DNA from 3 places in the Paenibacillus anseongensis genome. Region 1 is predicted to be linked to each of the others. Evidence: riboswitches for the same ligand, from Rfam matches in the RefSeq annotation. Region 1 holds a riboswitch; each other region holds the start of a gene.
What was found. A riboswitch is a leader RNA that binds a small molecule or an ion and turns the genes downstream of it on or off. The one in region 1 is predicted to bind cyclic di-AMP.
Positions count from the first base shown of each region.

Region 2: linked by a shared signal. The riboswitch ahead of GON05_RS33250 (KamA family radical SAM protein) and the one ahead of GON05_RS39745 (stalk domain-containing protein) in region 1 are both predicted to bind cyclic di-AMP.
Region 3: linked by a shared signal. The riboswitch ahead of GON05_RS33165 (HAD family hydrolase) and the one ahead of GON05_RS39745 (stalk domain-containing protein) in region 1 are both predicted to bind cyclic di-AMP.

Region 1 covers NZ_WSEM01000012.1:393,269-403,538, reverse strand. The annotation lists gene GON05_RS14340 (molybdopterin molybdotransferase MoeA) at 1-840, shown strand, start outside; gene GON05_RS14335 (sporulation protein YjcZ) at 932-1,045, opposite strand; gene GON05_RS14330 (GNAT family N-acetyltransferase) at 1,223-2,416, shown strand; gene GON05_RS39745 (stalk domain-containing protein) at 3,164-3,961, opposite strand; cyclic di-AMP (ydaO/yuaA leader) riboswitch at 3,975-4,127, opposite strand; gene GON05_RS14320 (LiaF transmembrane domain-containing protein) at 4,296-4,595, shown strand; gene GON05_RS14315 (PspA/IM30 family protein) at 4,623-5,237, shown strand; gene liaF (cell wall-active antibiotics response protein LiaF) at 5,413-6,075, shown strand; gene GON05_RS14305 (sensor histidine kinase) at 6,100-7,161, shown strand; gene GON05_RS14300 (response regulator) at 7,214-7,861, shown strand; gene lepB (signal peptidase I) at 7,888-8,436, shown strand; gene GON05_RS14290 (hypothetical protein) at 8,505-9,200, opposite strand; gene GON05_RS14285 (GNAT family N-acetyltransferase) at 9,345-9,791, shown strand; gene GON05_RS14280 (hypothetical protein) at 9,833-10,204, opposite strand.
Region 2 covers NZ_WSEM01000034.1:489,723-499,992, reverse strand. The annotation lists gene GON05_RS33280 (helix-turn-helix domain-containing protein) at 1-104, opposite strand, end outside; gene GON05_RS33275 (Mu transposase C-terminal domain-containing protein) at 254-577, shown strand; partial or broken gene GON05_RS40190 (TniQ family protein) at 574-957, shown strand; gene GON05_RS33270 (hypothetical protein) at 1,093-2,307, shown strand; gene GON05_RS33265 (hypothetical protein) at 2,308-3,132, shown strand; gene GON05_RS33260 (GerAB/ArcD/ProY family transporter) at 3,532-4,623, shown strand; gene GON05_RS33255 (TrkH family potassium uptake protein) at 4,716-6,074, shown strand; cyclic di-AMP (ydaO/yuaA leader) riboswitch at 6,196-6,331, shown strand; gene GON05_RS33250 (KamA family radical SAM protein) at 6,562-7,719, shown strand; gene GON05_RS33245 (hypothetical protein) at 7,846-8,031, shown strand; gene GON05_RS33240 (hypothetical protein) at 8,034-8,216, shown strand; gene GON05_RS33235 (cation:proton antiporter) at 8,259-9,440, shown strand; gene GON05_RS33230 (glycine betaine uptake BCCT transporter) at 9,564-10,270, shown strand, end outside.
Region 3 covers NZ_WSEM01000034.1:474,560-484,829, forward strand. The annotation lists gene GON05_RS33150 (spore germination protein) at 1-101, shown strand, start outside; gene GON05_RS33155 (hypothetical protein) at 105-1,214, shown strand; gene GON05_RS33160 (Ger(x)C family spore germination protein) at 1,211-2,296, shown strand; gene GON05_RS33165 (HAD family hydrolase) at 2,323-2,733, opposite strand; cyclic di-AMP (ydaO/yuaA leader) riboswitch at 2,797-2,959, opposite strand; gene GON05_RS33170 (DUF2179 domain-containing protein) at 2,966-3,481, opposite strand; gene thpD (ectoine hydroxylase) at 3,536-4,441, opposite strand; gene GON05_RS33180 (ectoine synthase) at 4,465-4,845, opposite strand; gene ectB (diaminobutyrate--2-oxoglutarate transaminase) at 4,835-6,151, opposite strand; gene ectA (diaminobutyrate acetyltransferase) at 6,191-6,700, opposite strand; gene ehuA (ectoine/hydroxyectoine ABC transporter ATP-binding protein EhuA) at 6,723-7,541, opposite strand; gene ehuD (ectoine/hydroxyectoine ABC transporter permease subunit EhuD) at 7,559-8,209, opposite strand; gene ehuC (ectoine/hydroxyectoine ABC transporter permease subunit EhuC) at 8,213-8,875, opposite strand; gene ehuB (ectoine/hydroxyectoine ABC transporter substrate-binding protein EhuB) at 8,880-9,782, opposite strand.

The DNA of each region.
Region 1 (10,270 bases):
ATAAAGAAAAATGTACCCATGGGCAGCAACATAACTCCTATTGCCGGGGAAATAGTTGCGCAGGAGTTATTGCTTCCGCAAGGATCACAAATCGGGCCTGGTGAAGCGGCGATATTAGCGACATTTGGTTATTCCTACGTGACGGTTTTCCGCAAACCGAGAGTAGCGATTTTTTCAACAGGCTCAGAGTTATTGAATGTTGAGGAAGCGCTGCAGCCTGGGCGAATTCGGAACAGCAACAGCTACATGCTTGCTGCGCAAGTCGAAGCAGCGGGCGGAGAAGCGGTGATCATGCAGGCGCTGTCGGACAATGTAGAAGAGGTGGAAATCGCACTGCTGGAGACATTAGCCAAGGTTGACCTTGTCATCACTTCCGGTGGTGTCTCTGTTGGTGACTATGATGTTCTGGTGGATTTGTTTGGAAGGTTTGCGGGCAAGCTCCTGTTTAATAAAGTGGCGATGCGACCAGGCACGCCGACGAGCGCAGCTTTTTGGGAGAATAGGCTGCTGCTCTCGCTCTCCGGTAATCCGGGCGCATCGTTTGTAGGCTTTGAGCTATTTGCCAAGCCGCTGATTAAAGCGATGTCAGGCTCTCCATCGCCTTGCCCGGAAGCCATGACAGCTTATTTGGATGTGGATTACGACAAAGGCTCGGCATTCCCGCGTTATGTCCGAGGGACAACACATGTGGAGAATGGTTGTTTGCGGGTTAAGCCTTCCGGCATTGATAAGTCCAGCATCATGGTTTCCATTAAAGATGCGGATTGTTTGATTCAACTGCCTGCCGGAGGCTCAGGTTTTGCGAGGGGCGAACGTGTTCTTATCTATCCGATCAAATAAAAAAAGACCTGCCGATCACTCACCTCTGTCAAAGAAGTTGGTGTAGGCAGGTCTTTTTACAAGGAATTGTCAGGTTAGAATGAAAGCAAAATTAGATTGCGAAAGTAGCCAAGATGATAACAAGCAGAACATAAAGGACAAGAACGACACCTACAGATCCGTATCCAGATCCGTACCCAGTACCACAACCAGCTGCATATGACATAGTATCCCCTCCGGTTCTTAAGTATTTAAGTGGGTTGAATCACTATACATCAACATCATATGACGTAGAGACATTCGTTGATTGGACGTATGCCCTGATTTCTAAATGGAGAGCGCCTAATTAGGCATAGGTATTGTCAATGATTTTCCAGTATACTTGTACATGAGGTGATACATAATGAGTGAAATTCGAACATTGGAACAACAGGAATTGCCGGAAAGTCTTGCATTATCCCAGTTTGCTTTTCAATATGAGCTGAGCGCAGAAGAGCAGGATGATCGCAGCAGTTGGACAGATCCAAAGCAAATTTGGGGCTATTTTGTTCAGGGGAAACTAGCTGCTAAGCTTCAAATTAACCAATTTCATACGTGGCTGAATGGTCAGCGTTTTGCCATGGGCGGTATTGCGGGAGTAGCAACATGGCCGGAGTACAGGCGCAACGGGATGGTCGCGAAGCTGCTGCTTCAGGCGCTCAAGGTGATGAAAGAGCAAGGGCAGACCGTCTCCTTTCTATCTCCGTTTAAGTTCGAATTTTATCGGAAGTATGGCTGGGAGACGTATATTGACTACCTGAAATATGAAATTCCTTCGGATAAACTTCCGAAATTCCATGCTCCCGAAGGCAGTTCAATCGTTCGTGTGACGAGGGAATGGGAGCTTTTGAATCCTATTTATGAGAAGTATGCCCAGCAATTCAATGGAATGATGGAGCGGGACGCAAGTTGGTGGAACAACCGATATTTTAAAAACAAAAAAGGTACGGTAGCCCTCTATGTAAATGCCAAGGGTGAACGGACGGGGTACGTCTTTTATCAAGTAAAAGAGTATACGGCGACGATACATGAGATGGTGTTTCTGGATGAAGAAACGAGACGCGGGTTATGGAAGTTCATAGCCGATCATGATTCCATGATCTCGAGGGTGGAGGTTAAAGCGCCAGCGGATGATCAGCTTCCTTTCCTGGTACATGATCCTAAGTTCAAGCAGGAGAAAATCACGTATTTTTCGGCGCGTATTATCGATGTGGAAGCTTTCTTGAAGCAGTATCGGTTTGAACCGCGCAAGGAGGTTGAGCCGATCTATTTGCGGATTTCTGATCCGCATGCGGACTGGAACGATGGCGTTTTCCAATTGCAATTCACAGGCAGTGGTGGGGAAAAAGCGGAGGTCATCAAGTTAGCTGAGGGTGAGCAACCAGCGGATGAGCGTATACTGAGCTGTAGTATTCAAACGTTGACTGCCTTATTTATGAGTTATCAAAAGGCGGGCTTTATGGCCAAAATCGAGCGGCTTCAAGGCTCGCAGGAGCTTGTGACTCGGTTGGAAGCGGCTATTCCGCAGCGTACGACGTATTTGGCGGATTTCTTTTAGGATTCGGTCCCGGTGTTCCGGGGCCGTTTTTTGTTAGTGCGCTATCTGTGGAGAAATGAGGAGATAGAGGACTGTAGTTCCGCTGAAGGATTCCGGGTTGCACTCGCACGTCTCCCGGCCTGAATCGGGTTGCCCCCGCACGGCTCTTACACGGCACTTGTACACTCCCCACCAGCTGAAAGGGAACTGTGGGGCGCTATTTCAGGGAAAACCGCCTTCTCGGCTGGCTTAGGGGAACTATGGGGTCCTATTTCCCCATGTTTCCTCGCTTTTCAGCCGAAAACGAGGAAATAGAGGACTCCAGTTCCCCTCGCTGGATCGGAAGCGAGCTTTTCAAACAAATAGCGGACTGTAGTTCCGCTGAGAGTTTTCCGGGCTGCACTCGCACGGCTCTCTCACTGCACTTGCAAGCTCCCCACGACCTGAAAGGGAGATGGGGCGCTATTTCAGGGAACTGTGGGGCCTTATTTCAGGGGAAAACACCTTTTCGGCTACCCGAGGGGAACTACAGTTTCGTTATTTTGCCGATTACTGATGTCCTGAAAATTGCACCATTTTGAGGACAAATAAGAGCCTGTAGTTTCGTCGCGAAAGAGAAATGCGCGTTTTTCCGCAATAATAGCGGACTACAGTTCCTTAGAGGCGATTCAACCGAATAGATCCATAGATTCCTGACTTGCCCGGAATAGCATCACAGTTCACGCGAGGCCTTCAGTACGTTCATCAAAATTAAAAAACCCGTGATCATCACGGGTTTAGTTTGTACACTTTTACAGTTTGGAAGCCGAATTTGCGTAAGGACTGCTGGGAGCCTGGAATGTAAATATCAACGCGTTTGCCTTTGATGGAACCACCGGTATCCGTTGCATAAGCATACATGCCGCCTTTTGGCAGGCCGTTGAAATCATAACCTTCTATATAGAGCTTAGATCCAAGTGGAATAACCGATGGATCTACAGCGACGGTTCCGATTCCTAATGGATTCCCCATATAGTCCAATGCTCCAAAGCCTCCATTTTCAGAAGGATCAGCGGAGTAAGCTGTTGACTCAAATAGCTCATAATCAGGTGCGTGATGATTGCCGTCTTTACTTAAAATCGCTAAGTTGCTGCTTGCATCCCACTGAACGGGAATGTCGGAAGCATTGCTTAAGAACCGAAGCGGCACGTAGACACGTCCATTTTGGAACTCAGCGTGTGTGTCCATCTCGACAGGAGTGCTATCGATTTCGGCCTCTTTTTGACCTGACACCAAGGAAATAGAATGCTTGTCATTGTTCAGTGTGACTTTAATTGCGTCGCCTTCCTTTTGCCATTGTACATCATAACCCAGTTTCTCTGTTACGAAACGGATCGGTACTTGTGTAGCGTGGTTGTCATCCAAATAAGGCTGGGCATCCGGAAATTGAACCAGGTCATCGTTGACTTGCACTTTCACGTCCATACTCGCGGCTGCTGCATAAGCATGTCCCGGAAATGGGGAAAGAAAGCCTCCTGCCAAAACTGTGGCGGACACAGCAAGGCACGCTAACCCTTTTGTAAACATATTCAATTGGTAATCCTCCTTCAAAATGAGCCTCCGAGGTTAGTTGACGGGTTCGGGAAGAAGGTTCTCCCTAGTCTGCTCTGCGTACAGAGCAAATATTCACCCCATGTAAATCGTCCCCCGTACCGGCACTTTGTCTGTGCACCGGACTCGGCTTCAAATATTCTATCATTGATAGAATAATGGAAACAACGCCCAAAATATGGTTAGAGGTCTTAGACCATACTGGACTTAGGTCTAGGTACAAAAACAGTCGGGAGTCCGTTTTGACGTGAATCCATTTCGGCTACGATAGTAGCATGAAGATTACGCGAAGGGCGGTGCAATAGTGAGCATGAATCGATCAAAAAGTTGGGCGCTCATTCTGATAGCAGTAGGCTTTCTCATTTGTATGCATCAAATTGGCATGCATTTTCATGTCATGGGACTGCTGGTTCCTGTGGCGATGGTGGGGCTTGGTTATGTGGGGATAACTCATGGCAAGAAGATGGGATGGCTGATTTTTGGTATTGGCGCTTTGATATTAATTACAAAATTATCTGGATTTCTAGCGATCGTGTTTGCAGTGTGGTTGATGTATTACGGCTATCGCTTGCTAAAAAAACAAAATGATTCGGCGGAGTTCAGACTTTAATCAACAGGAACATAGGGGGTGTGGATCATGAGCGTATTTGATCGAATTGGTAAAATGGCCGATATGGCCTGGCAGGAGGCAGCAAGTAAGCTGGACCTGCATGAACGGGGAGGCGGCCACTCCAGCCACGCTGGACACGCCGGAGCATCGCGCGGCATCGCCGAGCTGGAGGAGCGCTACGAGGAAGCGCTGCAGCGTACGATTGAGCTGCGCAAGCAAAGCGTCGACGCGCAGGAGATGGCGCAGCTGCGCGCCGAGCAGGCCGAGCTGGCCATGCGCGCAGGCGACGAAGAGCTGGCGCGCATGGCGCTGCAAGAGAAGCTGCGCTTGGAAGCTGCTTGCGCGCAGTACCGCGCGCAATACGCGAGCAGCCAGGACGTCTGCCTGGCGCTCGCAGACGAGCTGGCGGCGCTGCGTGCCGGCCGCGCAGCAGGAACGGGACAGCCGCGAAGCGGGCTGTCCAAGGAAGAAGCTCGCGAAACATTGCGCGAGCTGGAAGCGACCGGCCGCGAGCTCGGCCGGGAAGCGCTGCAAGGCTTGCGCGTGGCGGGGCGCGTGTCGAAAGAGACGCTGAAGGAGGCTGGCAACAACCTCCAGCAGGAGCTGCGCAAGCTGCAGCAGAATTGGCGCGACAAGAAATAAGCCTCGCGTGATTGTACTGCGCCGCGCACAGTAGGCGGCGCAGCCGGATTCCGGCCTCCATTCCTCATGCTAGAGCCTTGCTGGGCAAGGATTTGCATCTTGGAGGCTGTCCATTCTTATGGTATGCTAGGAATCTATATGAACGAATTAATCGGCAGCCAGAGGAGGTGCAGCGATGGGCGAAGAAACCAAAAACAACCGCAACCGGAATACAGCCCTAGTGCTGATTGGCGCCGGTCTATTTTTGCTTCTGGATCATACGATAGGCTTTTTCCCCATCCTTGCGATAATCCTCGTCTTGCTGGGCATTCATCGGGTCCGTTCCCGCAAAGAGCGCAAAGGCTTTGTGCTCATCGGCGTGGGGGCTGTGATTCTGTTTGGTGATCATATTACGATTGTTTTATCGATCGTTTTGATTTCATTAGGATTCTTTTTCATACGGTCCAAGCAAGTGCATAAAGATGATACCTATATTCAGAAGCAGAAGCTGATGGACAGCGTTCGCTTGGGGCGTGAGCCTTGGATTATGCGCAATAGTTCAACGTGGTACATTATCGGGGAGACGTATATCGATCTCTCGCTTGCCATACTAGAGCAAAAGGAAACAACGCTTATTCTGCAAGGTGTGATAGGCGATGTAGATATAAAGGTACCAGATGATATTGGCGTCTCAGTAGGAGCATCCGTTACATTTGGCCAAATTCAGGTCGCAAGTGAGCGTGAGTCAGGGGTAATGAACAAATTACATTGGCAATCGTCCAATTATGAGAGCTGCGACCACCGCGTGAAACTTGTGCTTTCGTATATTGTAGGAGATATTAAAATTAAAGTGATGTAACGTCTAGAGGAGGTTCAGCGCATATTGGACGGCTATAAACGCAGATTAACGAATATGATATGGCGCAGTATGGCTGAATCGATTATTTTTAGTTTTTTTGTATTTGGCGCTATCATCTATTTTATGAACTCAAACAACCTAATCACACCATTTACGAGCTGGCAAGAAGGTGTGAAATTCGTTTTCATGGCCATCGTGATTATCGGAGGCATTGGCGCAGGGTATGGTTACTGGAACAGCTCACGGATTACACGCCGGCTTGAGCCGCTGATGGAGACGATGATTTTGCTTGAAAAAGGGACCTTCGCCCGTGAAGGCTTCCAGAATGGCGAAGATGAGATCGGGCGTCTCGGCGAGCAGCTCGGTCGCATTATGAAACGTTGGGAGGAGCAGGTTACTTCCCTGCAACGACTATCTAACAATAATGCCGAGCTTGCAGAGAAAGCGAAATTGTCGGCTGTTATTGAAGAACGGCAGCGATTAGCGCGGGAGCTGCACGATGCGGTAAGCCAGCAATTGTTCGCGATTTCGATGACCGCAACGGCTGTTGGCCGGACTTTGGACAAGGATTTCGAGAAAGCCAAACGACAGATTCATCTGATTGAGGAAATGGCTTCCGTTGCGCAATCGGAGATGAGGGCGCTGCTGCTTCATTTGCGGCCTATCCATTTGGAAGGAAAACGATTGTCCGAAGGGCTTGTTGAGCTTCTCAAAGAGCTGGCGGCCAAGGTGCCGATGGCGATTACGTGGGATATGGACGAAGAAATTCGTTTAAATAAAGGCATTGAGGATCACCTGTTCCGGATCGTACAGGAAGCTCTTTCGAATGCATTACGTCATTCCAAAGCGAATAAGCTCGAAGTTAAGCTGCTGCACCGCGCTGACGGCGTTCGTCTGGCAATCCGTGATGATGGTGTTGGTTTTGAACTGGATGCGAAGAAGCTTACCTCCTACGGCATCGTATCTATGAAGGAGCGGGTTAACGAAATTGGCGGCTCTGTTGACATTATTACAGCTCCTGATCGGGGGACGCGTATCGAAATTCGAGTGCCGATTCTAGCTACAGATGCAGTGGAAAGTGTATAGCGGTTTGATTGATGGTAGTGGAAAATAGTTCTGCTGACGAGAGGAGAAGCAAATGGACGATACATTGATTAAAGTCTTGCTTGTCGATGATCATGAAATGGTGAGGATCGGGCTTGCCGCTGTTCTGGGAACGGAAGATGGCATTGAAGTGGTCGGAGAAGCCAGCAACGGGCAAGATGGCATACGGTTGGCCCAGGAATATCGACCGGATGTCGTGCTGATGGATTTGGTCATGGAAGGTATGGACGGAATCGAAACGACCCGGAAGCTGCTGCAGCTGTACCCGGAGTGTAAAGTCATTGTGTTGACTAGCTTCTTGGATGATGAGAAAATGTATCCAGTGATTGAAGCTGGAGCCTTCAGTTATTTGCTCAAAACGTCTCGTGCTTCCGAGATTGCTCAAGCGATTCGAGCCGCGGCCAAAGGGCAATCCATTCTAGAATCCCAGGTTGCCTCTAAGATTATGAACCGTTTCAGACAGCCTAAGGCGGCAGCGGAACCGCATGAAGAGCTGACGGATCGGGAAATGGAAGTCCTGCGGCTGATCGCCAAAGGGAAGTCGAACCAGGAGCTGGCGGATGATTTGTTTATCGGTGTGAAAACTGTGAAATTTCACGTCACGAACGTACTCGCCAAGCTTGGTGTGGAGGATCGAACACAAGCTGCCATCTATGCTTTTAAGCACGGCTTGGCTGAGTAGCAACATGGGACAAGGGAGCGATAAGGATGAATTTTCTCAAGCAATTGTGGAGCTGGTTTGGTTCCATTGCCATTTCTTTTGTTTTAGTCGTATTTCTTGGCGTTTTTGTGTTCCAATCGACCAAAGTAATGGGTCATTCTATGGACCCGACGCTGCATGACAGTCAACGTGTGTATGTATCAAAGCTTTCTCATACATTCAATTACGAACCTAATTATGAAGACATCGTCATTATTGATTCTAGAGTTGATTTGAAGCGGACGTTCAAGAACGACCTGCTGGACAGCCCTCTGCTTAGCTTATTTACAAAAGGCGATGACAAACACGTGTGGATCAAACGTGTGATTGGGAAGCCTGGCGATCATTTAGAGATGAAAGACGATAAATTGTACCGGAACGGCCAATTGCTCGAAGAGCCTTATTTGAATGAGGCGATGAGAGCAAACGGGAACAAGGAGTGGACGGTTCCGGAAGATCACGTATTCGTGATGGGAGATAACCGAAATAACAGTATGGATAGCCGAGTCATTGGATATGTTCCACTCGATCATGTCTTAGGCAAGAAGCTCTTCTAATAAAAAGCGACCCTCTGGGTGAGCATGCGGATGCATGAGCTCATTCCAGAGGGTCGCTTTTTTTCATATCACATCTGTGTATCTAGCAGCAGGCCTCTCATCGGTACCGGCAAGTAGGCTTGGAGTTTGGAACGGTATTGCCCGTAAGGTTTTAGGTCAGAATGGGACATTTGAAACAACGCTTCAGAGGGAACTTGCTGCAGCTGTCCAAGGTTGTTCGCCAAGGTAGAAGCGAAGCTGGTCAGGTTGTCGAGATTTTTTCGAAAGGAGCCGGTCAGGCCGTTGACCTGATCTTGAAGCTCCTGTTCCTGAAACTCGAGGCTTCCATCATTAAGCTTGTTGATGCCGATTTCTTTGAGCGAATACGGCTTAGCGGCTTGTTCTAGCCCGGCAAGAAGGGAACGATTCATGTACGCTGGCGACTCTCGTAAGGACGTCTGAAGTTCATTATATGTATCTACAAATTCACGGATAGGCTCTAGGATGGTTTCACGATTGTTGTCGCCCGGTCTTGCTTGGACCAAGGATTGTGCGGAGAGTTTGGCATTCTGGGCAGTTTGAACGAATCCAGCTACGTTTTTGGCTGCAGCTCTCGCGATTTTTTGATACGGTGATCCCTCGTAAGGCAAATTAAGCTGCTCGCGAACCGTGGTAGATTTACCGCCTGCGATGCCGCGGATTCCGCTAACCCGATAATAATCCTTATGGGTTTGGTAGCTATTTACTGCTGTTATCGGAGGATAGGCATAAATCATTTCAATCACCCCTTTTCACATAAGTCTAGTATATCATTCGTAGGTATTGGGGTAAATTGGGACTTGTCAGATGGAAGATGAGCAACTAGCTGAGTCATTTCTGCCAGGAACAACATAAGATAGCATTATTGCTTCTTGTGGAGGCGATGCAGCGTGATTCGCAAACGGTTAGCTGCTAACGACGATCGGGCGATTCATCGTTTGATTGTTGAACAGTTAGTGCCTTTTTCCAGACAGTATCAATCAGGCGTTTCAGTTACTTTTTCAGAAATTCGCAAGCGGCTGAACCACAACAAAACGTTTGTGGCAGCTAAAGGATATAAACAGCCCTATGGGTTCATTTCGGTTATTCGTAAATCGAACGTGCTGTTCGTCGATATGCTGGCCGTCGATCCTCGAGAGCAGGGGAAGGGACTTGGGAAAGAGCTTATGAAGATGGCTGAGGAGTATGGGAAAAGTGAGCGCTGCCGAACTGCAGAGCTTTTCGTCGATGACAGCAATCCCAATGCCATTGGCTTTTACTCCAGCAAAGGATATGAGATTGAAGAATATCTCCCTGAGCTAAGCTGCTTTCGAATGAAAAAGAAGCTTGTTCGGTAATACTAGGGCTGCTGATGAGCGAGTCATCGGCAGCCTTTTTTTCATTCGCTGAACATAGCAGCAACCCGATCGATCGGAATATCGATGGCTTCTGGGCCGTTCGGGCCGGGAGCTGGACCGCCAAAAAGCGGCATTCCGAAAAAGTTTAACTGTTCGAGTTGCGGCTCTGGGCTGTTTGGAGCTGAGTTTTCATTTTTTGGCTGGACAGATTTCGCTTTGGCAGTGGTTTTACGTTTCTTCTTGGATGTGGTTGAATTAAGCGTTGGGCGAGCCTCTTCATTAAGAATGAGCGTATTTTTCTCCAAGCGGCTTAAAACTCCAAAGATTTGGGAACCATCATTAAGATAAAGCAGAACTGATTTTCCGCACAGGCTTTTGCAAGCTTTTTCGGTGATCGGATGAATGGGCTGCATAAGACTCTTGGCACCTCCGTATTTGTATGTACTGTAGCCTATTCGGAAGGCCCCATTTCGGTATAG
Region 2 (10,270 bases), on a different contig from region 1:
TAGTTCAAATTCGCCAATTCACCTAATTGCTCCTGCGACAATCCTCTTTCTTTTCGTAAGTCCCGTATCCGTTTACCAATTAATTTCAAAATTGATTCAGACATTAGCTACACCTCTAATTGAAGTGTAGTCAACTAGAATATAGATAAACACGAGAGAAAAATGGTATTTAATAATGAATACTATATATATGTATGACGAATCTATCATTTGGTAATAATATGAGTAATAGATTAATAGGAGGTGTACTAATGTGGAAAAATTAATTGATCTATTTCCACTTGAACAAGCACAGGTAACAGGGAAAGGAATTCAGTTTAAAGGTTTTATTTACTCATGCAGTATAGCAATTCGAGAACAGTGGTACGCAAAAGATTTAAGAGAAATTCCAATTTATTTTGATAACTACGACGATGATTACATTTTAGTATTACTGAAAGATGGAAGTTTAACAATCGCATACCGTATTTCAAATAGTGAAGTTGCGGATCAACAAAGTATTGAAAATTATCAAGCAATGATACGATCAATAAAAGAACAATTAAAATATCGTAAGAAAAGAAGTTGGAAAAAATGAAAAATGATAATTATGGAAAACTATTAATTCGCCCTTTTATTCAATGTAACGAAAGTTTATCAGGCTTTCTTTACCGAGTATCTTTAATGAATAATTATCGTTTTTCGTACCTAAGTAATTTTCTGCACTTATCAATTTACGAAGCTCAAAATAATGAATTCAATCAAGAGGCAATAGAGAAATTTAGTGACTTAGTATTAAGGAATAATGATTCGATTAGTGAAAAGAATGGGTATAATTTGAATAATTTCTTTGGATATGAACTGTACTCCAAAATTATCATGAAAAACAAAGTGAAATACTGTCCCTTGTGTATTAAGGAAAAATACTATCACCGTACAGTATGGTGTTTTACACCTATTCATTTATGTGTTTTTCATAACCTAATGCTTGTAGATCAATGCCCACAGTGCGAGCACTCGATTAGCATGGCAGATTTTATGAATCGAAGGTGTGAGATATGTTCGTTGAATTACGAGGATAGGGAGTCTGCTAATAACGACAACTTAATTCTTATGAAGTCTCAGCAGCAATTAATAAACTGTGTATGGGACAAAGAACGTTACGTTATACCGTATTGTAATTTTGGCCAGTATTTTAGACTAGCAAATAGTAGTTATCACTTACTTATTAATGGAAAAGATTATACCGCGATGACGACAGAAAAATTATCATTTTTTTATAATCGTTCCAAGGGTGGAAAAAGTGGATTAAAGCTAGCAAATGCATTAGCAAATGTTTATTGGATGTATTTAGATTTCCCGAGAAATTTTTATATTGTTTTGGGGGATTTCTTAAATCGTAACGAAGGAAAGCAACGGTATGAACGTCTGAAGAACTTTGAGATTATTTTCGATGATCAAGAATTTAATTGGGTTCAGAATGCCTATAATGCCTATTTTCTTAAACAAATTGACGAAGGATACGTACGGAAAGATTTCTCTGTGTTTAAAAAGAACCCAGGTTTACTAGCGGATAGATGTAAAATACGAAGAGAGGAAGTAAGGCAAGTAACAGGTATTGCCTATGAAAAACTTCATGAATTAAGTGATTATAGTGAGCTGCATATTGAAAAGAAATATTTACATGGACAACAGAGATATTTGGTCGAAAAAACGACACTTGATGATTTTTTGAAAAATAGACAGTCGCTGATATCAAAAAAAGAAGTCGGTTTGATTATTGGGTTTATCCCAGACACTGTTCAAAAAATAGCTAATGCCGGCTATTTAACACCAATAAGAGTTGCAAATTCTCCTAATGCCATGTTTCAGATTGATGAAGTAAATAAGCTGATGCAGGATTGTCTTGGAGAGTATACTGAGAACCTAGATCCCTCAATGGTTAGATTTCATAATGTGTTATCTAAGTATGCTAAATACGCTTTTACAATACTTGAGATTATTGCTTTTACATACTCTGGTCACTTAAATCCTTATCGTAACTCAGAGAGTCAGACGTTAGCCGACAATTATTATGACGAGGGGCAACTTAAGTCATGTCTGGATTTATTAAAAAGGAGAAGACAAGAAGAAAAAGGGCTTCACTTCAACGATGTGACAAAAATACTAAAGATTGGAGAAAAGAAGCTTTGGAGAATATTACGTGAACAGGACATTAAGGCGGATTTTACTTTAGTTATGAAAGACGGTAGGAAAAGGTACTATTTCAAAGAAGAGACGGTTTCGAGAATTAAAAGGTGTAAAAATCTGTTAGAAGGAATGAGTTAATTGGGCCTGGACGAATTAAAAAGATTTATTTTTGATGGTTCCTATATGGAACTTAAACAGGAAGAAGAAAGGTTGCGTTTATTAAAAAATTTAATCCGTGAAGAACAGGATAGTTTAGATCTAAAACGGATTGTTTGGGCAGAACTAGGTGTTGTTGGAGAGTTTCAAAACTCAATAGTCTATGAGTATGATCATGATGAATTAAACGCACTGCTTTATAATATAGGGATACTCCCAGTAATAACATGTATTAAAAGCAGCGATCTAACTGAGGAGGAATTAGGAAGAGTAGCACATGTCCCAGCTCATAGAAAAAGATACTTGCGGTTTACTCCAAGTAATCACTTTAAACAGTCTATGATCATCCCATTGTTCGATTTTAATGTTAACGAGTTAGATTTATTAGATAAAGTTGCAATGTGGAAAGAAAGCAATACTAAATTTGAACGATTAAATACAATATGGCAAATTGAGAAGTTAAGGGCTCTTGTTTCTCTAGAGTTAAAGACATCAAAGAAATTAACTTTTGAGTGTGGTACATTCTCATTTCTGGAAGGTTCGAAAAAATATAGAACAGATATGGTACTTGAACATTTTGATGTGAGGACAATAATTAGATGCGCAAGAGTTAACTTGGACAGGATGGATGAGATTAGATCGAGAGGCTTTCTGTCGAAGCATGAACTTGCTGGTATAAGACGAGTAGTTAATGTGCAAAGAAGATATATAATTATGACTATCAAAAAGGAGAAAATGAAAAAGGAATACTGGTGCTCTAAATTAAAACAACTATCACATCTTAGTCAAGGGGAAAATGCTGAGTGATGGAGGTGACAAAACAAATGAGTTGAATTGATTTTAAAGTTTTAAAGTTAAATGGTGTGTACTCATTCATTGAACACCTAGGAGCCTGTCACCAGTGCGCTGATTTCAGCGATTCTGGGTTAAGGGCTCCATTTGTGTTGTGGTTAATTCAATGTACCACGGAAAAATAAATTTGTAAAAATCATTTACAAATTGAATAGGGAGTGAGTGGGAAGGCTGTTCCGAGTGCAAGTCTTCAACACGATTTCGAGACTTAGTACATTCAAAATGTATGCCTTATAATAAGTTAATTATTGCATATAATTTCTACTTTGAGGAAAAATATGGATCTAAGAGGTGCCTGCGAGGAGGTTTTGAGAAATTTAGTTCTAGAAATTGGTTCGTAAGGAGGAGTCAATTATGGAGGGACAAAATCGCCAAATCACAATCATTCAAACTGCAATAATTCTAATTAGCGCAATTGTTGGGGTGGGTGTGCTAGCTCTTTCGCGTTTTGCTGTATGGGCTGCTGATTCAGGGGCGCCACTTGTAACGCTTTTTGGCTTCTTAGTTGGTCTACTAGGACTTTGGCTTACAACGAAACTAGGTATACGTTTTCCCACGCAATCTATAATTCAATATAGCGAAGGCTTAATAGGGAATTGGGTTGCTCGAATAATCAATTTGATGATAATTGTCCTTTTTTGCTTTCTAGCAGCTCTTGCTTCACGTGAGTTTGGGGAGGTCGTCGTTACTTCTGTCTTAGCGAAGACTCCGCTTGAGGTTACAGTTATCGTCATGCTGCTGCTAGCAGCTCTTTCGGCTCGCGCAGATATCACTACTTTTGCGTATTTCCATCATTTTTATTTCCCTATCATCATATTCCCTGCGTTATTGATTGTCGTGTTCTCGCTAAAAGATGCCCATCTGATCAACCTGTTACCACCATGGGGGAATGATCCTAAAAGTATCTTTAAAGGTGGGATTACGATGGCTGCCTTATTTCAAGGTTCTTTTGTCATAACAATAATAGTTCCAGCTATGAGGAGACCAGAAAAAGCTATGCTTGCAAGTTATATAGGAATTTCAATAGCTGGAGCGTTGTATCTCCTCATCGTAATTGCCACGGTTGGTGTCTTCGGGTCAGAAGAAATTAAAAAGCTTGTTTGGCCAACCTTGGAATTAGCTAAAACCACATCATTGCCTGCCAACATTTTGGAACGTCTAGATGGCGCTTTTCTAGCTGTATGGGTAACTGCTGTATTTACAACATTGCTTTCGTCTTACTATTTAGCTATTAATTTTATGAGTCAATTATTACGATTGCACGATCACAGGTTGTTTACATTTTTTCTCGTACCATTTATTTATGTTATTGCAATGTTTCCACAAAACTTGCTGCAGATGTATGCAATCATACAAATTATTGGTAAATGGGGGCTAGTCTTCACGATTGTGTATCCTTTGATTTTAATGATTGTAGCTGTTATACGTCAGAAAAAAAATATATAGGTGGCAGGCGAAATGAGATTACATTAAGTTTTAACTTGAAGGTATTTACAGTTATAATTTTTACATATTAAATTTACTTGAGGAGTATGTTGATGGATGATCAAAAGAGTAAAATGAAAGTATCGGAATTTAAGTTAACCTCTCCTAGGATTATAATAATTGGTTTTGCATTAATAATATTAATCGGTGCTGTTCTTCTTTACTTCCCTGTTTCAGCTGCGAATGGACAGCGTGTTAGTTTTTTAAACGCACTATTTACTTCCACATCAGCAGTTTGTGTAACGGGGTTAATTGTTGTTGATACACCTAATGCATTTTCAACATTTGGCGAGGTCGTCATCATGATTTTGATTCAAATTGGTGGTTTAGGATTCATGACCTTTGGCGTGTTAATGGCTATTATTATGGGGAAAAAAATTGGTTTAAAAGAGAGACTACTGATACAGCAATCAACAAATTCGTCATCGCCTCAAGGGGTCGTTAGACTCATATTGGGTATTTTTATGATCGCTTTGATAATAGAATCCTTAGGGGCATTAATACTGACTCTTCGCTGGTCGAATGACCTTGGGGCTGCACGTGCCATCTATTATGGCATTTTCCATTCCATCTCAGCTTTCAATAATGCAGGCTTTGCCTTGTGGTCCGATAGTCTAAGCAGGTATGTCGGAGATCCGACGGTGAACATCACGATCGCTTTGTTGTTTATATTGGGTGGCATCGGTTTTACAGTTGTTTTAGATGTGTATGACAAAAAAAGCTGGAGCAAACTTTCTCTTAATACAAAGGTTGTTTTGACGACTACGGTTATATTAATTGTATTAGGGGTACTAGTTATATTCTTTATCGAAATAGCTAATCCCAAAACATTTGGAAGTCTTAGCTTATCTGAGAAGTTATGGGCAAGCTTCTTTCAAGGAGTAGTACCTCGAACAGCAGGGTTTAACACAATTGATATTGCCTCAATGATGGCGGCTTCACAGTTCTTTATGATTTTTTTAATGTTCGTAGGAGCTTCTTCTGGTTCTACAGGTGGTGGAATTAAAACGAGTACCTTTGCAATATTAGTGTTAGCGGTGTTGACAATTGTTCGTGGGAGGGAAGAACTTCAGCTTTTTCAGAGAAGAATAGTTCAAGATTTGGTCCTTCGCGCGTTGGCAGTCATCATCATATCCCTATTTGTGGTGCTTAGCTCCGCATTTTTGCTTACTTTAACCGAACATAAATTACAGAAGGATTTTTTAGAAATATTGTTTGAGGTTACCTCTGCTTTTGGCACAGTAGGTATGTCAATGGGGCTGACCTATGAACTTTCTCCAATTGGGAAAATCATCATCATGATTACAATGTTCATTGGTCGATTAGGTCCATTAACTCTTGCATTTTCCTTTTCACAATCCATAAAAAAGCAGCCTTATCGATATGTTGAAGAAAAATTAATGATTGGGTGAAGCAAATCGGTTTTCATTTTTTGATATAACAAGTAAACTAACACTCCTTACTTTTTACATTAGATTTTATAGTAATGAAAATTTTCGTGTGATGTTTGACGAATACAACATTGTTGTGTAATATAAAACTACGCTTAATTTCCGGATTGATAAATTCTGGAAAGCGGGGGAACCAATTTTCTGGGGCGAATCTTCATGTAGGGAACCATCTTTCCCGAGCCCGGCAGCTAACCTCGTCAGCAGTGGATGGGTCAGTTTTTTATTATGCAAATAATTGCATTTTTGACCCGTAGAACGGGTCTTTTTGTTTAATTAGGCCTGTTCATAACGGAGTAGATCGTATTTTTTTTACGATCTACTCCGTCATGCGGGTCTATTTTATTTGTCTTATTACACCCATCCATGACCATCTAGACAAAGGAGGATATCGTTTAGAATAATTAAGCATCCAAAAAAACGAATATTTGCTTTTCGAGGAGGATCATCTATGGCACAGCCGAAATATATTACCGATATTGATAAAATCACGGAGATTCCAGAACAGGAACGAAGTAAACTGAAAGCAATTACGGAAAAATTCGTATTTCGTGTGAATGATTATTACTTGAATTTGATTGATTGGTCTGACCCGAACGATCCGATAAAAAAGCTAATCATCCCTAATGAAGGTGAATTATCGGAGTATGGACGTTGGGACGCTTCTGATGAAGACACAAACTATGTTGTCCCTGGTTGTCAACATAAATATAAAACAACGGCCTTATTACTAGTTTCTGAAGTGTGCGGTGCCTATTGCCGATATTGCTTCCGCAAAAGGCTGTTTCGAAATGACGTGAAAGAAGCAGTTACAAACGTTGATCCCGGATTGGCATATATTGAGAGCCATCCTGAAATTAATAATGTATTGTTGACTGGCGGAGATAGTTTAATTCTAGCAACATCGAAACTCAGGAAAATAATTGAACAATTACGTAAAATTGACCATGTAGAAATTATTCGGTTAGGTTCTAAAATTCCTGTTTTTAATCCAATGAGGATTTATGAAGACGAAGCTTTACTTGAACTTATAAGAACATATTCTACAGTCGATAAGCGTATTTATGTGATGGCACATATTAATCACCCAAGAGAAATTACTAAAGAGGCAAAAAGAGCTTTTGAAGCTTTACATAATGCAGGCGCAATCGTTGTCAATCAGACCCCTGTGCTTAAAGGAATTAACGATGATCCTCTGGTCCTAGCTGAATTACTTGATAAGTTATCATGGGCAGGAGTAACGCCGTATTATTTTTTTATAAATCGTCCTGTTGCCGGTAATAGAGAGTTTGTATTACCTTTAGAAAGAGTATACCGGCTAGTTGAAAGTGCGAAGTCTTTAACATCCGGTCTTGGGAAAAGAGTGAGACTATCCATGAGTCACACATCTGGTAAAATTGAAATACTAGCAATTGAAGATGGCCAGGCATATTTAAAATATCATCAGTCACGCGATCAGCAATATGGAAAATTTATGATATTAGATTGCCCTGATGACGCTGCTTGGTTCGATGATCTACCTGGAAGTAAAGAACTTTGGAACAGACCAAAGAAAATAGCAACCAGTGTGATCTCTGCAAATGATCTTCCAGACTTGCCTTTACATTAAGCCAAAAGAATAAAGAAGATCATCTTGGAGGAGTCTGTCAATTTAGGGGCTCCTCTTGTTTATTAGACGTACAAATTAAGTGATATAGATTTTTTTGGGGGGGAAGTTATGCTAACCACATACGCTATGTTAGAAGAAATTCAAAAAAGAATCGATTACTTAAAATTAAAAGAAATCGAATATAAGAAAGCAAATAATGTAAGCGGTCGGCTAAATGCCAAGACAAGACGGCAAGAATTACAGAGGCTAGAGGAAACTATTTGTGAAAAATATGCTGTAGAAAAAAAGGCTGATGGGATTGAAACATTATGATTATGAAAACAACAGAAGGAAAGGTCATCGAAATTTTGTTCAAAGATGAAGATGGTTTTTGTATATGTGATGATGGGTGGAAGCGGCCATTAAATGAATTAAAAGAACCGACGATAAGAGATGTACATACAAAACGTAAGCTTAAAACTCAACCGAAAAATTGTAGTGGAGATAAGGAAACATAAATTTACACATAATAACAGCAAGGCTCATCATAGGAGGTTTCAATGATCCACTACTGGCTTGTACTGCTCGGAATCGCAGTTGCGATCGCTTATGTAGCAGATAAAATAAAACAACCTTATCCAACCTTACTTGTTGTTGCGGGGCTTTTGCTTGGTATTTTCCCCATTCAGGTTCTTAATGAATTTAAAACCTATGTGACTTCGGATCATGTCTTTCAAACAGCTGTGATTTTAATTTTCCTGTCAGCGTTAATTGGAGATGCTGCACTAAAGCTTCCTTTTGGAGAAATCAAGGAAAACAAACGTCCGATATTATTACTGGCGTTATTAGGAACGTTTATAACATTTATTCTGGTAGCCGGGCTTTCATATTTCTTATTGGACCTGGACTTACAAAAGTCGCTTGTCTTTGGTGCATTGATGGCAGCCACAGACCCGGTCTCCGTATTAACGATCTTTAAGTCAATGGGTTTGAACAAGAAGTTGTCCATTATCGTTGAAGGAGAGAGTTTGGCGAATGACGGAGTAGCTGTTGTCCTTTTTAAAATAGCCTTGGTAACAACGGTACTAAGCATGTCTGGTGTATTACATGGATCATTGGAGTTTGTTAAAGTAGTTCTAGGAGGCATAGTCATTGGCGTTGTAACAGGCTACATGGCCTCAAAAATAACCTCAAGCATTGACAATTACCTGGTGGAGATCGGGCTTTCAATTGTCCTGTTCTATGGAGCATTTGAGTTGGCTGAAATGTTCCATTTCTCCGGTGTCATTTCGGTTGTTTTTGCAGGACTCTTGTTAGGAACTTACGGTAAAAATATCGGCATGTCCGATTTAACACATGATAAAATGGACTCCTTTTGGGAAACAATCGCTTTTATTGCGAACGCATTGATCTTTCTCATGGTTGGTCTTGAAATTTCAAATATTGATTTCTCTGAAAAGTGGATTCAAATCGGTGGAAGCATTCTCATTGTTCTGACGGCAAGATTTATTGCTGTCTATATTGCCCTTATCTTTGATAAAGAAATACCTGCCATCTGGAAGCCGATTATTGCATGGGGCGGATTAAAAGGATCACTGTCTATTGCGTTAATCTTGAGCATTTCTCCGGGTTTTGATGGCCGTGACATAATATTGGCTATGACGTTTAGTAATGTAGTTTTTTCACTGCTAGTTCAAGGAACAACAATAAGTCCTCTTGTAAAAAGACTTAAAGTTAAGTAAACCACTAAATGGACATAGACCACTTTGAGAAGAAATGATCTCGAAGTGGTTTTTTATTTGTGCATCAAATTCCCTCTGTAGGTAAAAATTATATCTGACTCTCGAAAAGAAAGGTATGAGAATATGGTTCTATCTATTTCAATAGGTATTATTTTAATTTTTGTATTGTGTGGAGCATTTGCTCCTGTTCAGTTTGCTGCGACAGCAACTTCGCTTTTTGACTCGTCAATAAGAAATTTTGGATGGTTTTTTTTGATCTCGACTTTTGGCTGCTTGGTTTTCGCTTTTTATTTGGCTTTTAGTAAGTATGGACGAATTAAGCTAGGGAAAGACGAAGATGAACCCGAATATTCAACCATATCTTGGTTTGCCATGCTTTTTAGTGCTGGGATGGGGATTGGCCTTGTTTTCTGGGGAGTAGCTGAGCCGTTATCACACTATCTTTCACCGCCTGAAGGAGCGACTGGAGGTTCTACAGAGGCTGCACGCTTGGCAATGCGGTATTCCTTCTTTCACTGGGGGGTTCATCCATGGGCTATTTATACAATAATCTCGCTTACTTTAGCTTATTTCCAATTCCGGCATGATAAAAAAGGGCTTATAAGTGCTGTCTTCTCGCCTTTAATTGGAAAACTATCCGAGGGAGGAATTGGAGCAGTTATTGACATCCTTGCTATTATTGCAACTGCATTCGGAGTAGCCACTTCGCTAGGACTGGGAGCACTTCAAATTAACGGTGGCTTAAATCACATGTTTGGTATTTCAATTCAACCTGTGGTTCAAGTAGTCATTATTGGCATTGTAACTGTCTTATTTTTAATCTCTGCAAC
Region 3 (10,270 bases), on a different contig from region 1:
TTTATTGGTGTAATCTTAGAAGTTTTGGTCTCCCCTATTTTGCTTACTACATTCCAAAGTTAGAAGCGAAAGCTCATCACTATAGAAAGGAGAGCAACTAATCGATGTCTCGATATACTTATTATCATGTGCTCTATGTTGGAATGATTAATATCATGATGTTCGTTCCAACAATACTCATAAGAGATCGTTTTAATGGCGCAATTTCAGGTATGCTCTTAGCAATGGTGATTGGCTCCATCATTTCATTCGTGATAATGGCTTGTTTTGAAAGGTTTCCTGGACTAGGCTTTCCGGAAATATGCGATCTATACCTCCCAAGATGGTTTACCATTGTCAACACCTTGTTTGTAGGTTTATTTATCTGGCTTCCAGCCGGAATCATCGTTATATATGCCTATTCAGAGACAGCTCGAATGTTCTTTTATCCAGACGTAAATCCTTACATAAATTTATTTCTCATGGTTAGTGCTGCGTTATGGGCGAGTACCCGGTCAACCCGATCCGTCCAGTTTATACATGAAATCATGATGCTTATCATCTCTCCTTTCCTTCTATTATTTCTAGTTAAAGCTATGGTTAATGAAAACTTTAGTTGGGACGCAGTCCGATACGTTGCTGGATATGTAAACAAACCACCATCCTTCAAAACGATTGTTTCGGCCACATTTCTGTTTTCTGGTCATTTCAGCCTAGTTCTTTTTAATCGCTTGCATAGCGATGGATTTCACTTCCGAAATCGTTGGGTCGTTCCCCTATTCGGATGTTTCTTCTTATTGGTTACTTTTTTCGTGCCTATCGGATTTCACGGTACAGTTGGTGTTGGCGATTACGTTTACATTTGGAGTATGACGGCAGATTCCATGATTATGGAGTATGGATTCATTAATCGGGTTTTATTTGTCTTTTTACTGCTCTTCACTGGAATATCATTGCTCTTTGTTATGAACACTTGGCACACAGCCATCATGTTCATTAGATATACAATTAATCATTCAGTAGCTGTAGAAGAAGAGCCGGTACCCAAGATAAATATATGGTTAGGTTTAGGTGCTGGGATCTTGTCTTTCATTTTTATGCGCTTTGTAAACGTAGAAAGAAACCAGGTTATCTCTGAGATTTGGCTCATGGCCCGTTTTTTCACTGAAATGATATTCGTCTTTATGATGCTTTATTTTGTATGGAGAAAAAAGAAGGAGAACGCCTTTTCATGAGGATATTATTACTTGTCATTATGCTCTACCTTTGCTTTTGCCTTGGAGGTTGTAGCTTTAAGGACATTGATAAAAGATTCTTTGTAGTAGCTATGGGGGTGGATTGGACTGGAGATAAGGAAAATCCTTATTTGGTAACACTTCGCCTCGCGATACCAGCATCCAAGATTGGTGAAGGGCTAGCGGAGAGTCAAATCGAGCATTTGGAAGCCCCAAGTATAGCCGAAGCAGTTAGAAATATCAAAGCTCATGTCGATAAAGAGCTCGATTTCGGACATTGCCGGATGTTCTTATTCGGTAACAGCCTAGTAAAAGAGTCGATGGAAGAACCGCTCAATTGGCTTGCCAGAAGAAGAGACATTCAGCTGATAGCCTATATGGCATTAGCCGAACCGAGCGCAAACAAACTGCTAAAAGAGAATCCATCAACAGAAAGATTGGCGGGCAACTCCTTTTACTTAACCTTTGGCAAAGAAGGAACGGTTTCACCTTACACCGTGACTGCTCTTCTCTTCGATAATTTCCGTCGATTTAAAGAAAAGGGACTTGATCCTTACCTTCCCATCATTAGATTTGATGGGGATTCATATGTTGTCGAGAAGCTTTCTTTACTTGATAAAATGAAAGAAAAACTTGTCTTAGACCCGAAAGAAACAAAACTGTATAACATGAGTGCGAATGAGTTTAGCCGATCTGGTATTCCTATTAACTATAAAGGAAAGCGATTGGCCTTTTACGTGTCGAGGGTGTCGCGTCATGTTTCTATATCGAAAGATGACATTCCTATCGTCAGTCTTCATCTCAAAATAAACGGAATGATTGAACAAAGCCCAATTACGGTCATGGACGCCAATACTCTTCAGATCCAAAAAATGCTTGAAAAAAACGTAAACAGTACCACACAAGAATTGTTATATAAAATCCGCAATGCCAAGGTTGACCCCTACGGCTTTGGACTTCATTATCTGAGTCAATATTTCGGCAAAGAGGAAGACTGGGAACATTGGCAAAACGTCTACTCTCAAATCAAATTTGAAGTTAACTCTCAAATCATTATTGAAAGCACCGGACTTGTCCGTTAAAGAAGAGGTTAAGTCCGGGTGCATCTTTATGGAAGCAGCAGGAGCGATGCTTCTTGATTATTATTGATGTATGTAAAATGGTCAGCTCCTAGAGCTCTGTAAGTCACTCTTGCATTCCCACGTTTTGTTATCACATGTATGGACTTCGGATTCCAATCTTTACAAATTTGAATATATCGACAGCATAGATTAAAACTAACTTCAAATAAATATACTTTACTAATTCGTATCTCAGGCGGAGTCCAGCTGGTTACATCTTCGGTATTCACCATAATAATACGATCAACACCCATCGCTTCCAAGCGTTTTTTTCCGTAGTTGTTATTCGTAATCGCGTAATATTGAATTCCCTTCGTTCTTAGTAAGTTGATAAATTCCTTTCCCGCTCGGTTCGGTGCGGAAACCAAAACATATTCAGTGCAAGTTTGTTCAGACATATTCAATTTTTCTCCTCCTTATGGAAGGCAACGAAAGCAACTGCCTTACGCCGTTATTTTCGTAACCACACCAATAATACGCTTACGAAGTTAGCTGTCGGATTTGGACGTGAGAATCGCCCTACACGGTGGATTCCGTGATTCACCCCACTGTGCATAAAATAGCATGCAGCAGTTTACTATGGTTCCTCCGCTCCTGAATGTCAGGATTCAGCGTTATCAAGATGACAATTTATTTACGTGTAGCATTTAACCAGAAACCGCCATGCAGTTTTCTGGGCTCCACAGTGACAATGAATGCTTTATGATCAATAGCCAGGATGCAGTCATACAAAAACTTCTCATTTTTGCGACGTGCGAGAACTTCCAAAACCATTCTCTCACCATCTCTTCCCCAACCAACCCAAGAGGTAACACCAAACCCTTCTTTGCGAAGATAAGCCGCCATATAACGATGCAGCTCATCTGTAATAACTTTAACCGTAACATATCCTAGAGCCAGTTTTTCTTCGATCCATGATCCAGCAAGCACACCTAATCCATATCCGATTGCATAAACGATTAAACATGCAGGTTGGTTTACATATTTTAGAACGAGATTAAGACCTATCACATAGATAAGAATTTCTAGCATACTGATTGCAGCAGCCGTGTATTTTTCACCTTTGAGGGTCAAGATCATGCGAAGTGTAAAACAAGACACATAGACGATCTGAATCACAAGAATGCTGCATATGATCGTGAACACAACATCATCCTTTCGATTATAGGACCCGCCGAAAGGCGGGCCCCAACCTGATAATTACCGACTAGCGATGAAGTTTGGTCTAGGTTGTTTGCCGGAATAAGGCGCATTCAGCTTATTTAGTACACTATTGTAAACAATAAAAACATTGCTTCGCGGATCTGGGGTAATGTTGCTATTGGAGCCATGCATCAAATTACAATCGAACAATAGGATGGATCCAGCTTTTCCAGTTGGAGCAATGATCCCCCCTTGCCCCGCCAGGTATCTCAAACTATTCTGGTCAGGTACACCATATTCCTGACGGCGAAGCGATGTCTTGTAATTGTCATTAGGCGTTTCTCCTACACAGGAAACAAATGTACGATGCGAACCTGGTATTACCATAAGAGGACCATTATTTGGTGTGTTATCTTCTAGAGCAATAGAACAACTGAGCGCTCTCATCCGCGGCATCCCATCTTCCACATGCCAGGTTTCAAAATCCGAGTGCCAATAAAATTCTTTACCTGTAAAGCCTTGTTTGAAATTTATTCTAGATTGATGCACATAAGTATTACTACCCAAAATTTGCTGAACTATGGCCTCGATCTGCTTATTCTCAGCGATTTGTTTGAATGCTTCATCATCTCGGTGTACAGCAAAGATGGATCGAATTTCATCACTTCCAGGCTCTTTAATTACTTCTGGTTTTTCAAGAAGACGACTTTGATCCCAGAGTCTTGCTAACTCCTTTTTCCATACCTGCACCTGATTTTGATCAAAAAAGGACTCTAGAAACAAATAACCATTCTTATCATAAAAAGCTAGCTGCTCCTCATTGATTACGGACTGAGTGATCGTATGATCATAAACGACTGGGTCTTGCCTCTCCAAGAGATTTGGTTCCTCATAAATTCTTGACGGGTACGTATCTTGCATACTGGAATGATTTAATGCCACTTGTCCTTTGGATGTCATCATGGTCTTCTACCGCCTTTCGTGATTTAGCTTAATGGATATGCGCCTTGAGCATCATGCACTTCACGACCTGTAGTTGGTGGATTAAACACACATATCATCCGCATTTCAGTCTTCCCTCGCAGGAAGTGCTTCTCGTGACCATTTAAAACATAAAGGGTCCCAGCGTTGATCTGGTATATATCTCCACTCTCCGCCAGCTCGATTTCACCTTCCCCTTGAATGCAATACACAGCCTCAATATGATGCTGGTACCATATTTCGGTTTCCGTACCTGCTTTAATGGTCGTGTCATGCAAGGAAAAGCCTACTCGGTCGCTTTTTACAAGTAATCTTTTGCTGCTCCAAGTTTTCGTGTCTACATCTAATTCTGTGCCCGCAATATCATTGAGATGTCTAACGATCATTGTTTCTCCTCCATTCTCCGCTGTATGATTCCGCCGCAATTTCTTTGATGCTGGTGTACAGTAGTTCAAGACCGTTCTTCAGTTCGCTTTCAGTTATGATTAAAGGAGGCATTATTTTAGCCACTTCACTATCCGTACCAGATGTTTCCATAATCAATCCTTTGGAGAAAGCCCGTTCACAAATTTTCTCTGCTAAACCCTGAGTCTCAAAAGCAATGCCTTGCATCAGACCTCGCCCTCTAACTTGGCCTTTCAAATGTGGGTATGAAGCGACCATATCCTGTAGTCCACTCTTTAGCAATTCCCCTTTGGCAAAAATCTCATCTGAGAACTGATTCGTTTTCCAATATTTCAACGCCTCAGCAGCCGTAACAAAAGCTAAGTTGTTCCCGCGAAACGTACCGTTGTGCTCTCCTGGCTCCCAGATATCCAATTCAGGAGCAATGAGAGTCAAGGCCATAGGCAAGCCGTAACCACCAATCGATTTGGAAAGACATACGATATCCGGCTTAATTCCTGCCGCCTCGAAGCTGAAGAAAGTTCCTGTTCTTCCGCAGCCCATCTGAACATCATCCACAATGAGCAGAATTCCCTTTTCTTTGCATAACATCTCCAAACTGCGCAGCCACTCTATACTTGCTACATTGATTCCTCCTTCACCTTGAATCGTTTCAACGATAATTGCGGCTGGAAGCGATACCCCGCTCCCGCTATCGTCAATATAATTTCGCATATATTCGATTGTATTGACTTGATCACTCATATAGCCGTCATATGGCATAGAAACGGTGTGATGCAAAGGTACACCAGCGCCTTTTCTTTTAAATTTGTTGCCCGTAACCGACAGTGCCCCAAGCGTCATGCCATGAAAAGCATTCGTAAAGCCAATAATCGTAGAACGTCCAGTCACCTTACGCGCAAGCTTTAGGGCGCTTTCTACAGAATTGGCACCGGTCGGACCTGGAAATTGGATTTTGTATGAGAGTCCTCTTGGTTGGAGGATGATCCTTTGGAACTGCTCAAGAAAAGATTCCTTAGCAGCCGTTGCCATATCCAAACTATGTGTGACGCCATCTTGCTGAATATATTCGATCAACTTTTTCTTGATATCGTCGTTGTTATGTCCGTAATTCAGCGCACCTGCACCAGCAAAAAAATCTAAATATGCTTCGCCAGCAGCATCCCAAAGCGTACATCCCTTAGCTCTCGTAAATATAGTAGGAAAAGATCGGCAGTAGCTTCGAACTTCTGATTCAAGCATTTCAAATACATGCAAGGAAGGTTTACCAGTGTCCAATATCTTCATTTAAGTATCTCCTCCTAAATGTTAAATAAATTTGATTTACTAACACACTTTTTTAATCTTTGGAATGGGACCAATGATAACTAACTGCTCATCCTCATGTTTGTTATCGGGAAATAATGAAGAGGGAAAACCGTCCTTCCTCACAATCGACGCATGCAAATCTTGAGCGAATTTGGAAAACAGTTGAATAGATGCAGCATTGCTAGGCGATATCGTTGTTTCGATATATCGGACCTTCGCACAACTCTTAACAGAGATTAAATCTCTAAGGAGTGATTCGGCAATTCCCTTTCCCCTGTGCTCGGCATTGACAGCGATTTGCCAAACAAATAAGTTTTCTGGGTTCGTTGGTTGTATGAATGCGGTCACAAACCCGACTACCTTGCCATCTATTTCTGCAATCCGGCAGGTTTCAGAAAAGTATTTGCAGAACATGATATAGCAATATGCCGAGTTAACATCCAGATTTCCACTATCTATTGCTGCTTGCCAAATATACTGACCATCTTGCTGGCTGACACTTCGAATAAAAGCGCTATTTACTTTCATTTGGATCACTTTATCGCCACCTTTACTCAGCTGATGGGGAAGCTTGCGGAATTCCTCCCATAAACCATGTTTGCCGAAAACGGCTTAAAAAAGACTGTAGTCTGGGACTTTGCGGATTTTCAAAAATTTGCTCTGGCGTTCCCTGCTCGACGATGGAGCCTCCATCTGTAAAAAGGATACGGTCGGCAACCTCGCGCGCGAAATCCATTTCATGTGTAATCAGCATCATGGTCATATCTCCCTGAGCAGCCAGATCCTTGATTACCGAAAGCACCTCTCCAACCAATTCAGGATCAAGAGCCGATGTTGCTTCATCAAAAAGCATAATTTTGGGCTGCATGACGACCGCTCTCGCTATAGCAACACGCTGTTTCTGTCCGCCTGATAATCGGGCAGGATACTCATTGAGCTTATCCGCAAGACCTACCTTTCCCAGCATTTCGATTGCCCGTTCCTCAGCCTCAGCCCTTTGCAATCCAAGCACGTGAATCGGTGCTTCAATGACATTCTTAAGAATCGTCATGTGAGGAAAAAGGTTAAAATGTTGAAAGACCATGCCAATATTACTCCGTAAGCGGTGTAAATGCTGCTCATTAGCTTGTATAAGCTTTCCTTTGACTTCCTGATGCCATAATAATTCACCATCTACTTCAATTGTCCCGGATGTAGGATGTTCCAACGTCATGAGCAGCCTGGCCAATGTCGTCTTCCCCGAGCCGCTCGGCCCAATCACAACCACCTTTTCCCCTGAATAGATATCCAAGTCAATATGATTCAATACATGAATCGAGCCATAAGATTTGCTGACATCCCGGTACCTGACGATGGGGACTTGACTCATATGCAGTACCCCCTATGTTATTTTCTCTGGAAGTGTATTTCGAGTTTTCTCACAAGCAACGATGAAGGGTAGCTGAGCAGCAGAAACAAAATGCCAACGAGTGTAAAAGCCTCCAAATATTTAAATGAACCCGAACCAATCGCTTTTGCTGTCTGCAGGAGCTCCACAAGCGTGATGGCTGAAAGTATAGGTGTCTCTTTAAACATCGTAATTAAATAATTTCCCATAACGGGAATCACTGGAGGTAGGGCTTGCGGCAAAATAATACTCATCCAAGTACGCTTCGCACTAAAATTCAATGCCTTAGACGCTTCCCACTGTCCTTTGGGAACAGCATCTATCCCGGATCGAAACACTTCAGACATATACGTACTGTAATGCACACCTAAACCGATTACACCCGTCACCATCGGCGAGAAAGATACACCATAGATAGGCAACACGTAAAACAATACAAACAACTGAACAAGGAGAGGTGTACTGCGAATAAACTCCATTACGGCGAAAGCCGCACCCGAAATCATTCTGTTTCTGGATCTACGCACAAGTGCCAGCGGCAATCCAAGTAAACATGCCACCAAGAAGCCCAACAACGTCGCGGAAATCGTAATAGGAAGAACATTCAACAGCTCTGGTAAAATTTGAAAAGCGTAATCCCAATTCCACATTAGCTAGCCACGCCTCCCAACTGCCTTTCGCTCGATATAGCGAAGCGAGAGCGTTAACGAGTAAGACAGGATGAAATACAGGATGAGCATCATTGCGAAGATCTCTGCAGTCTTAGAGCTATCGAAAGTACGCAGTACCATTCCTTGGTAGGTCAAGTCCATTAATGTGATTAAATAGACTAAAGATGTTCCTTTAAGCAATTCAATCTGCAAGTTCCCGAAAGATGGGAGCATCAATAATAGTGCTTGCGGCATTAGAATTCTGCGCATTCTTAGACTTGGACTCATGTTTAAGGCAATTGCCGCTTCATATTGTCCCTTGGGTATCGCGAGTATAGAACTTCGTACAATCTCAGAGCCATATGCGCCATAATTTAGGCCAAGCGCTAACACAGCTGCAACCATCGCGGAAATTTGGATATTTAAAAGCATGGGGAGCGCAAAATAAAGCCAAAATAGCTGTACAAGCAAGGATGTTCCACGAAAAATCTCAACATATACGGAAGCAATGAACCGTACAATACGGTGTCTCGATAGGCGCAATAAGCCTATAGCAAGTGATATAATTGCGGATAATACAATTGCAAACAAAGTAATTTCGAGCGTAACAAATGCTCCCCGTACTAATATGGGAAGAAACTCAAAAGCAGATATCCAATTCAACATCGGTCTACTTATTGGACAGCTGATCAGCCGTCATATCTCCTGGCAGTTCCTGCTCAGTAAATCCAAATGGTTTTAAGATTTCTAACAATTGACCTGACTTCTTCAACTTATCCAACTCTTGGTTGAATGCTTCTCTGAAAGTCGAATCCTCTTTGCGAAATGCCGCCGCCCCATATCCCCTTACACTCTTTCCGTCAATTTCCGGTTGTGTAAAGTCCTTAACACGTTCAATCTTACTATCCTTAGCTGAATCGAGCATAGCTTGCAAAGACGGCCCTGTCATTGTAACAGCGTCTACACGCCCAGCCTGCAAGGCTGAAATTGCCGAGGGCTGGTCAGGAACCGTCACAATCTGCCCTTTCGCGATTCCTGCTTTGCTTAAATAATCATTTTCGATAGCGCCAACCATGACAGCAACTTTAGCATCCTTATTAGCTGCGATATCTTGATAACTATGTAATTTTTGCGGATTTCCTTTTTTAACGGCAATCGCTTCTCCGATACTGTACTCCGGATTGGCAAATGCCACTTCCTTGCTCCGATCAGGGTTGATAAACATCCCCGCCGTTATGATATCGAAACGCTTTGCTTTTAATCCGGGTATTAAAGAACCAAACTCAGTCAATACGCCGTTCATTTCACTGATACCTAAATTCTTTAAAATTACTCTGGCTACTTCCACCGCTTCTCCAGTCAACTTCCCATCTGGCGTAGCATAGGCATATGGATTTTCATTAGCAAAACCTACCGTTATAAAGCCTTGTTTTTTGGCCTTTTCCAATGTGCTCTCCTGAGCGGTTGACTTTTCATCGCTTGCTTTTGTTTGACTTCCAACGCTTTGAGATGTGCAACCAACAACGATTCCTATCAGCAGGAAACAAAGCGAGTACGAAAACAACTTTTTCATTCAAAAACTCCTTTTTCCCATTATTTCGGGGCCCCACAACAAGTGTAACATGATCCGCTATGTATCACATCCTGCGTTATGAGGACTCAGCGCCCCTAAGCCACGCTCTCCCTCCTTTAGAGCAAATGAGCGGGCATATCCAAGAAAAACCTCCCTCGTCCACCAAAATGCTTGATTATACGCAATATTCAAAAATTAATGAAAATGTAGAGAAAATTGATAATATCCGTACTAATCAAGGGATATTCTTTCATTACCTTGTATAATCAAATGTTTTCAGCTAAAATCAAGCTAAAATGCTAATATTTAAACCAATTTTATTTATAAACAGTTAAGAATAACTTTTATTTACTGATGCGTTAATGTGTATCTGTGTCAGTTAAATTTAATAAACATCTGAACCATATAGTACTTAGACTTACGACTAAAAAAACTCTGTCTTCCCAATTAACATTAGGATACGTGGATAGAATCACTATACAAACTGG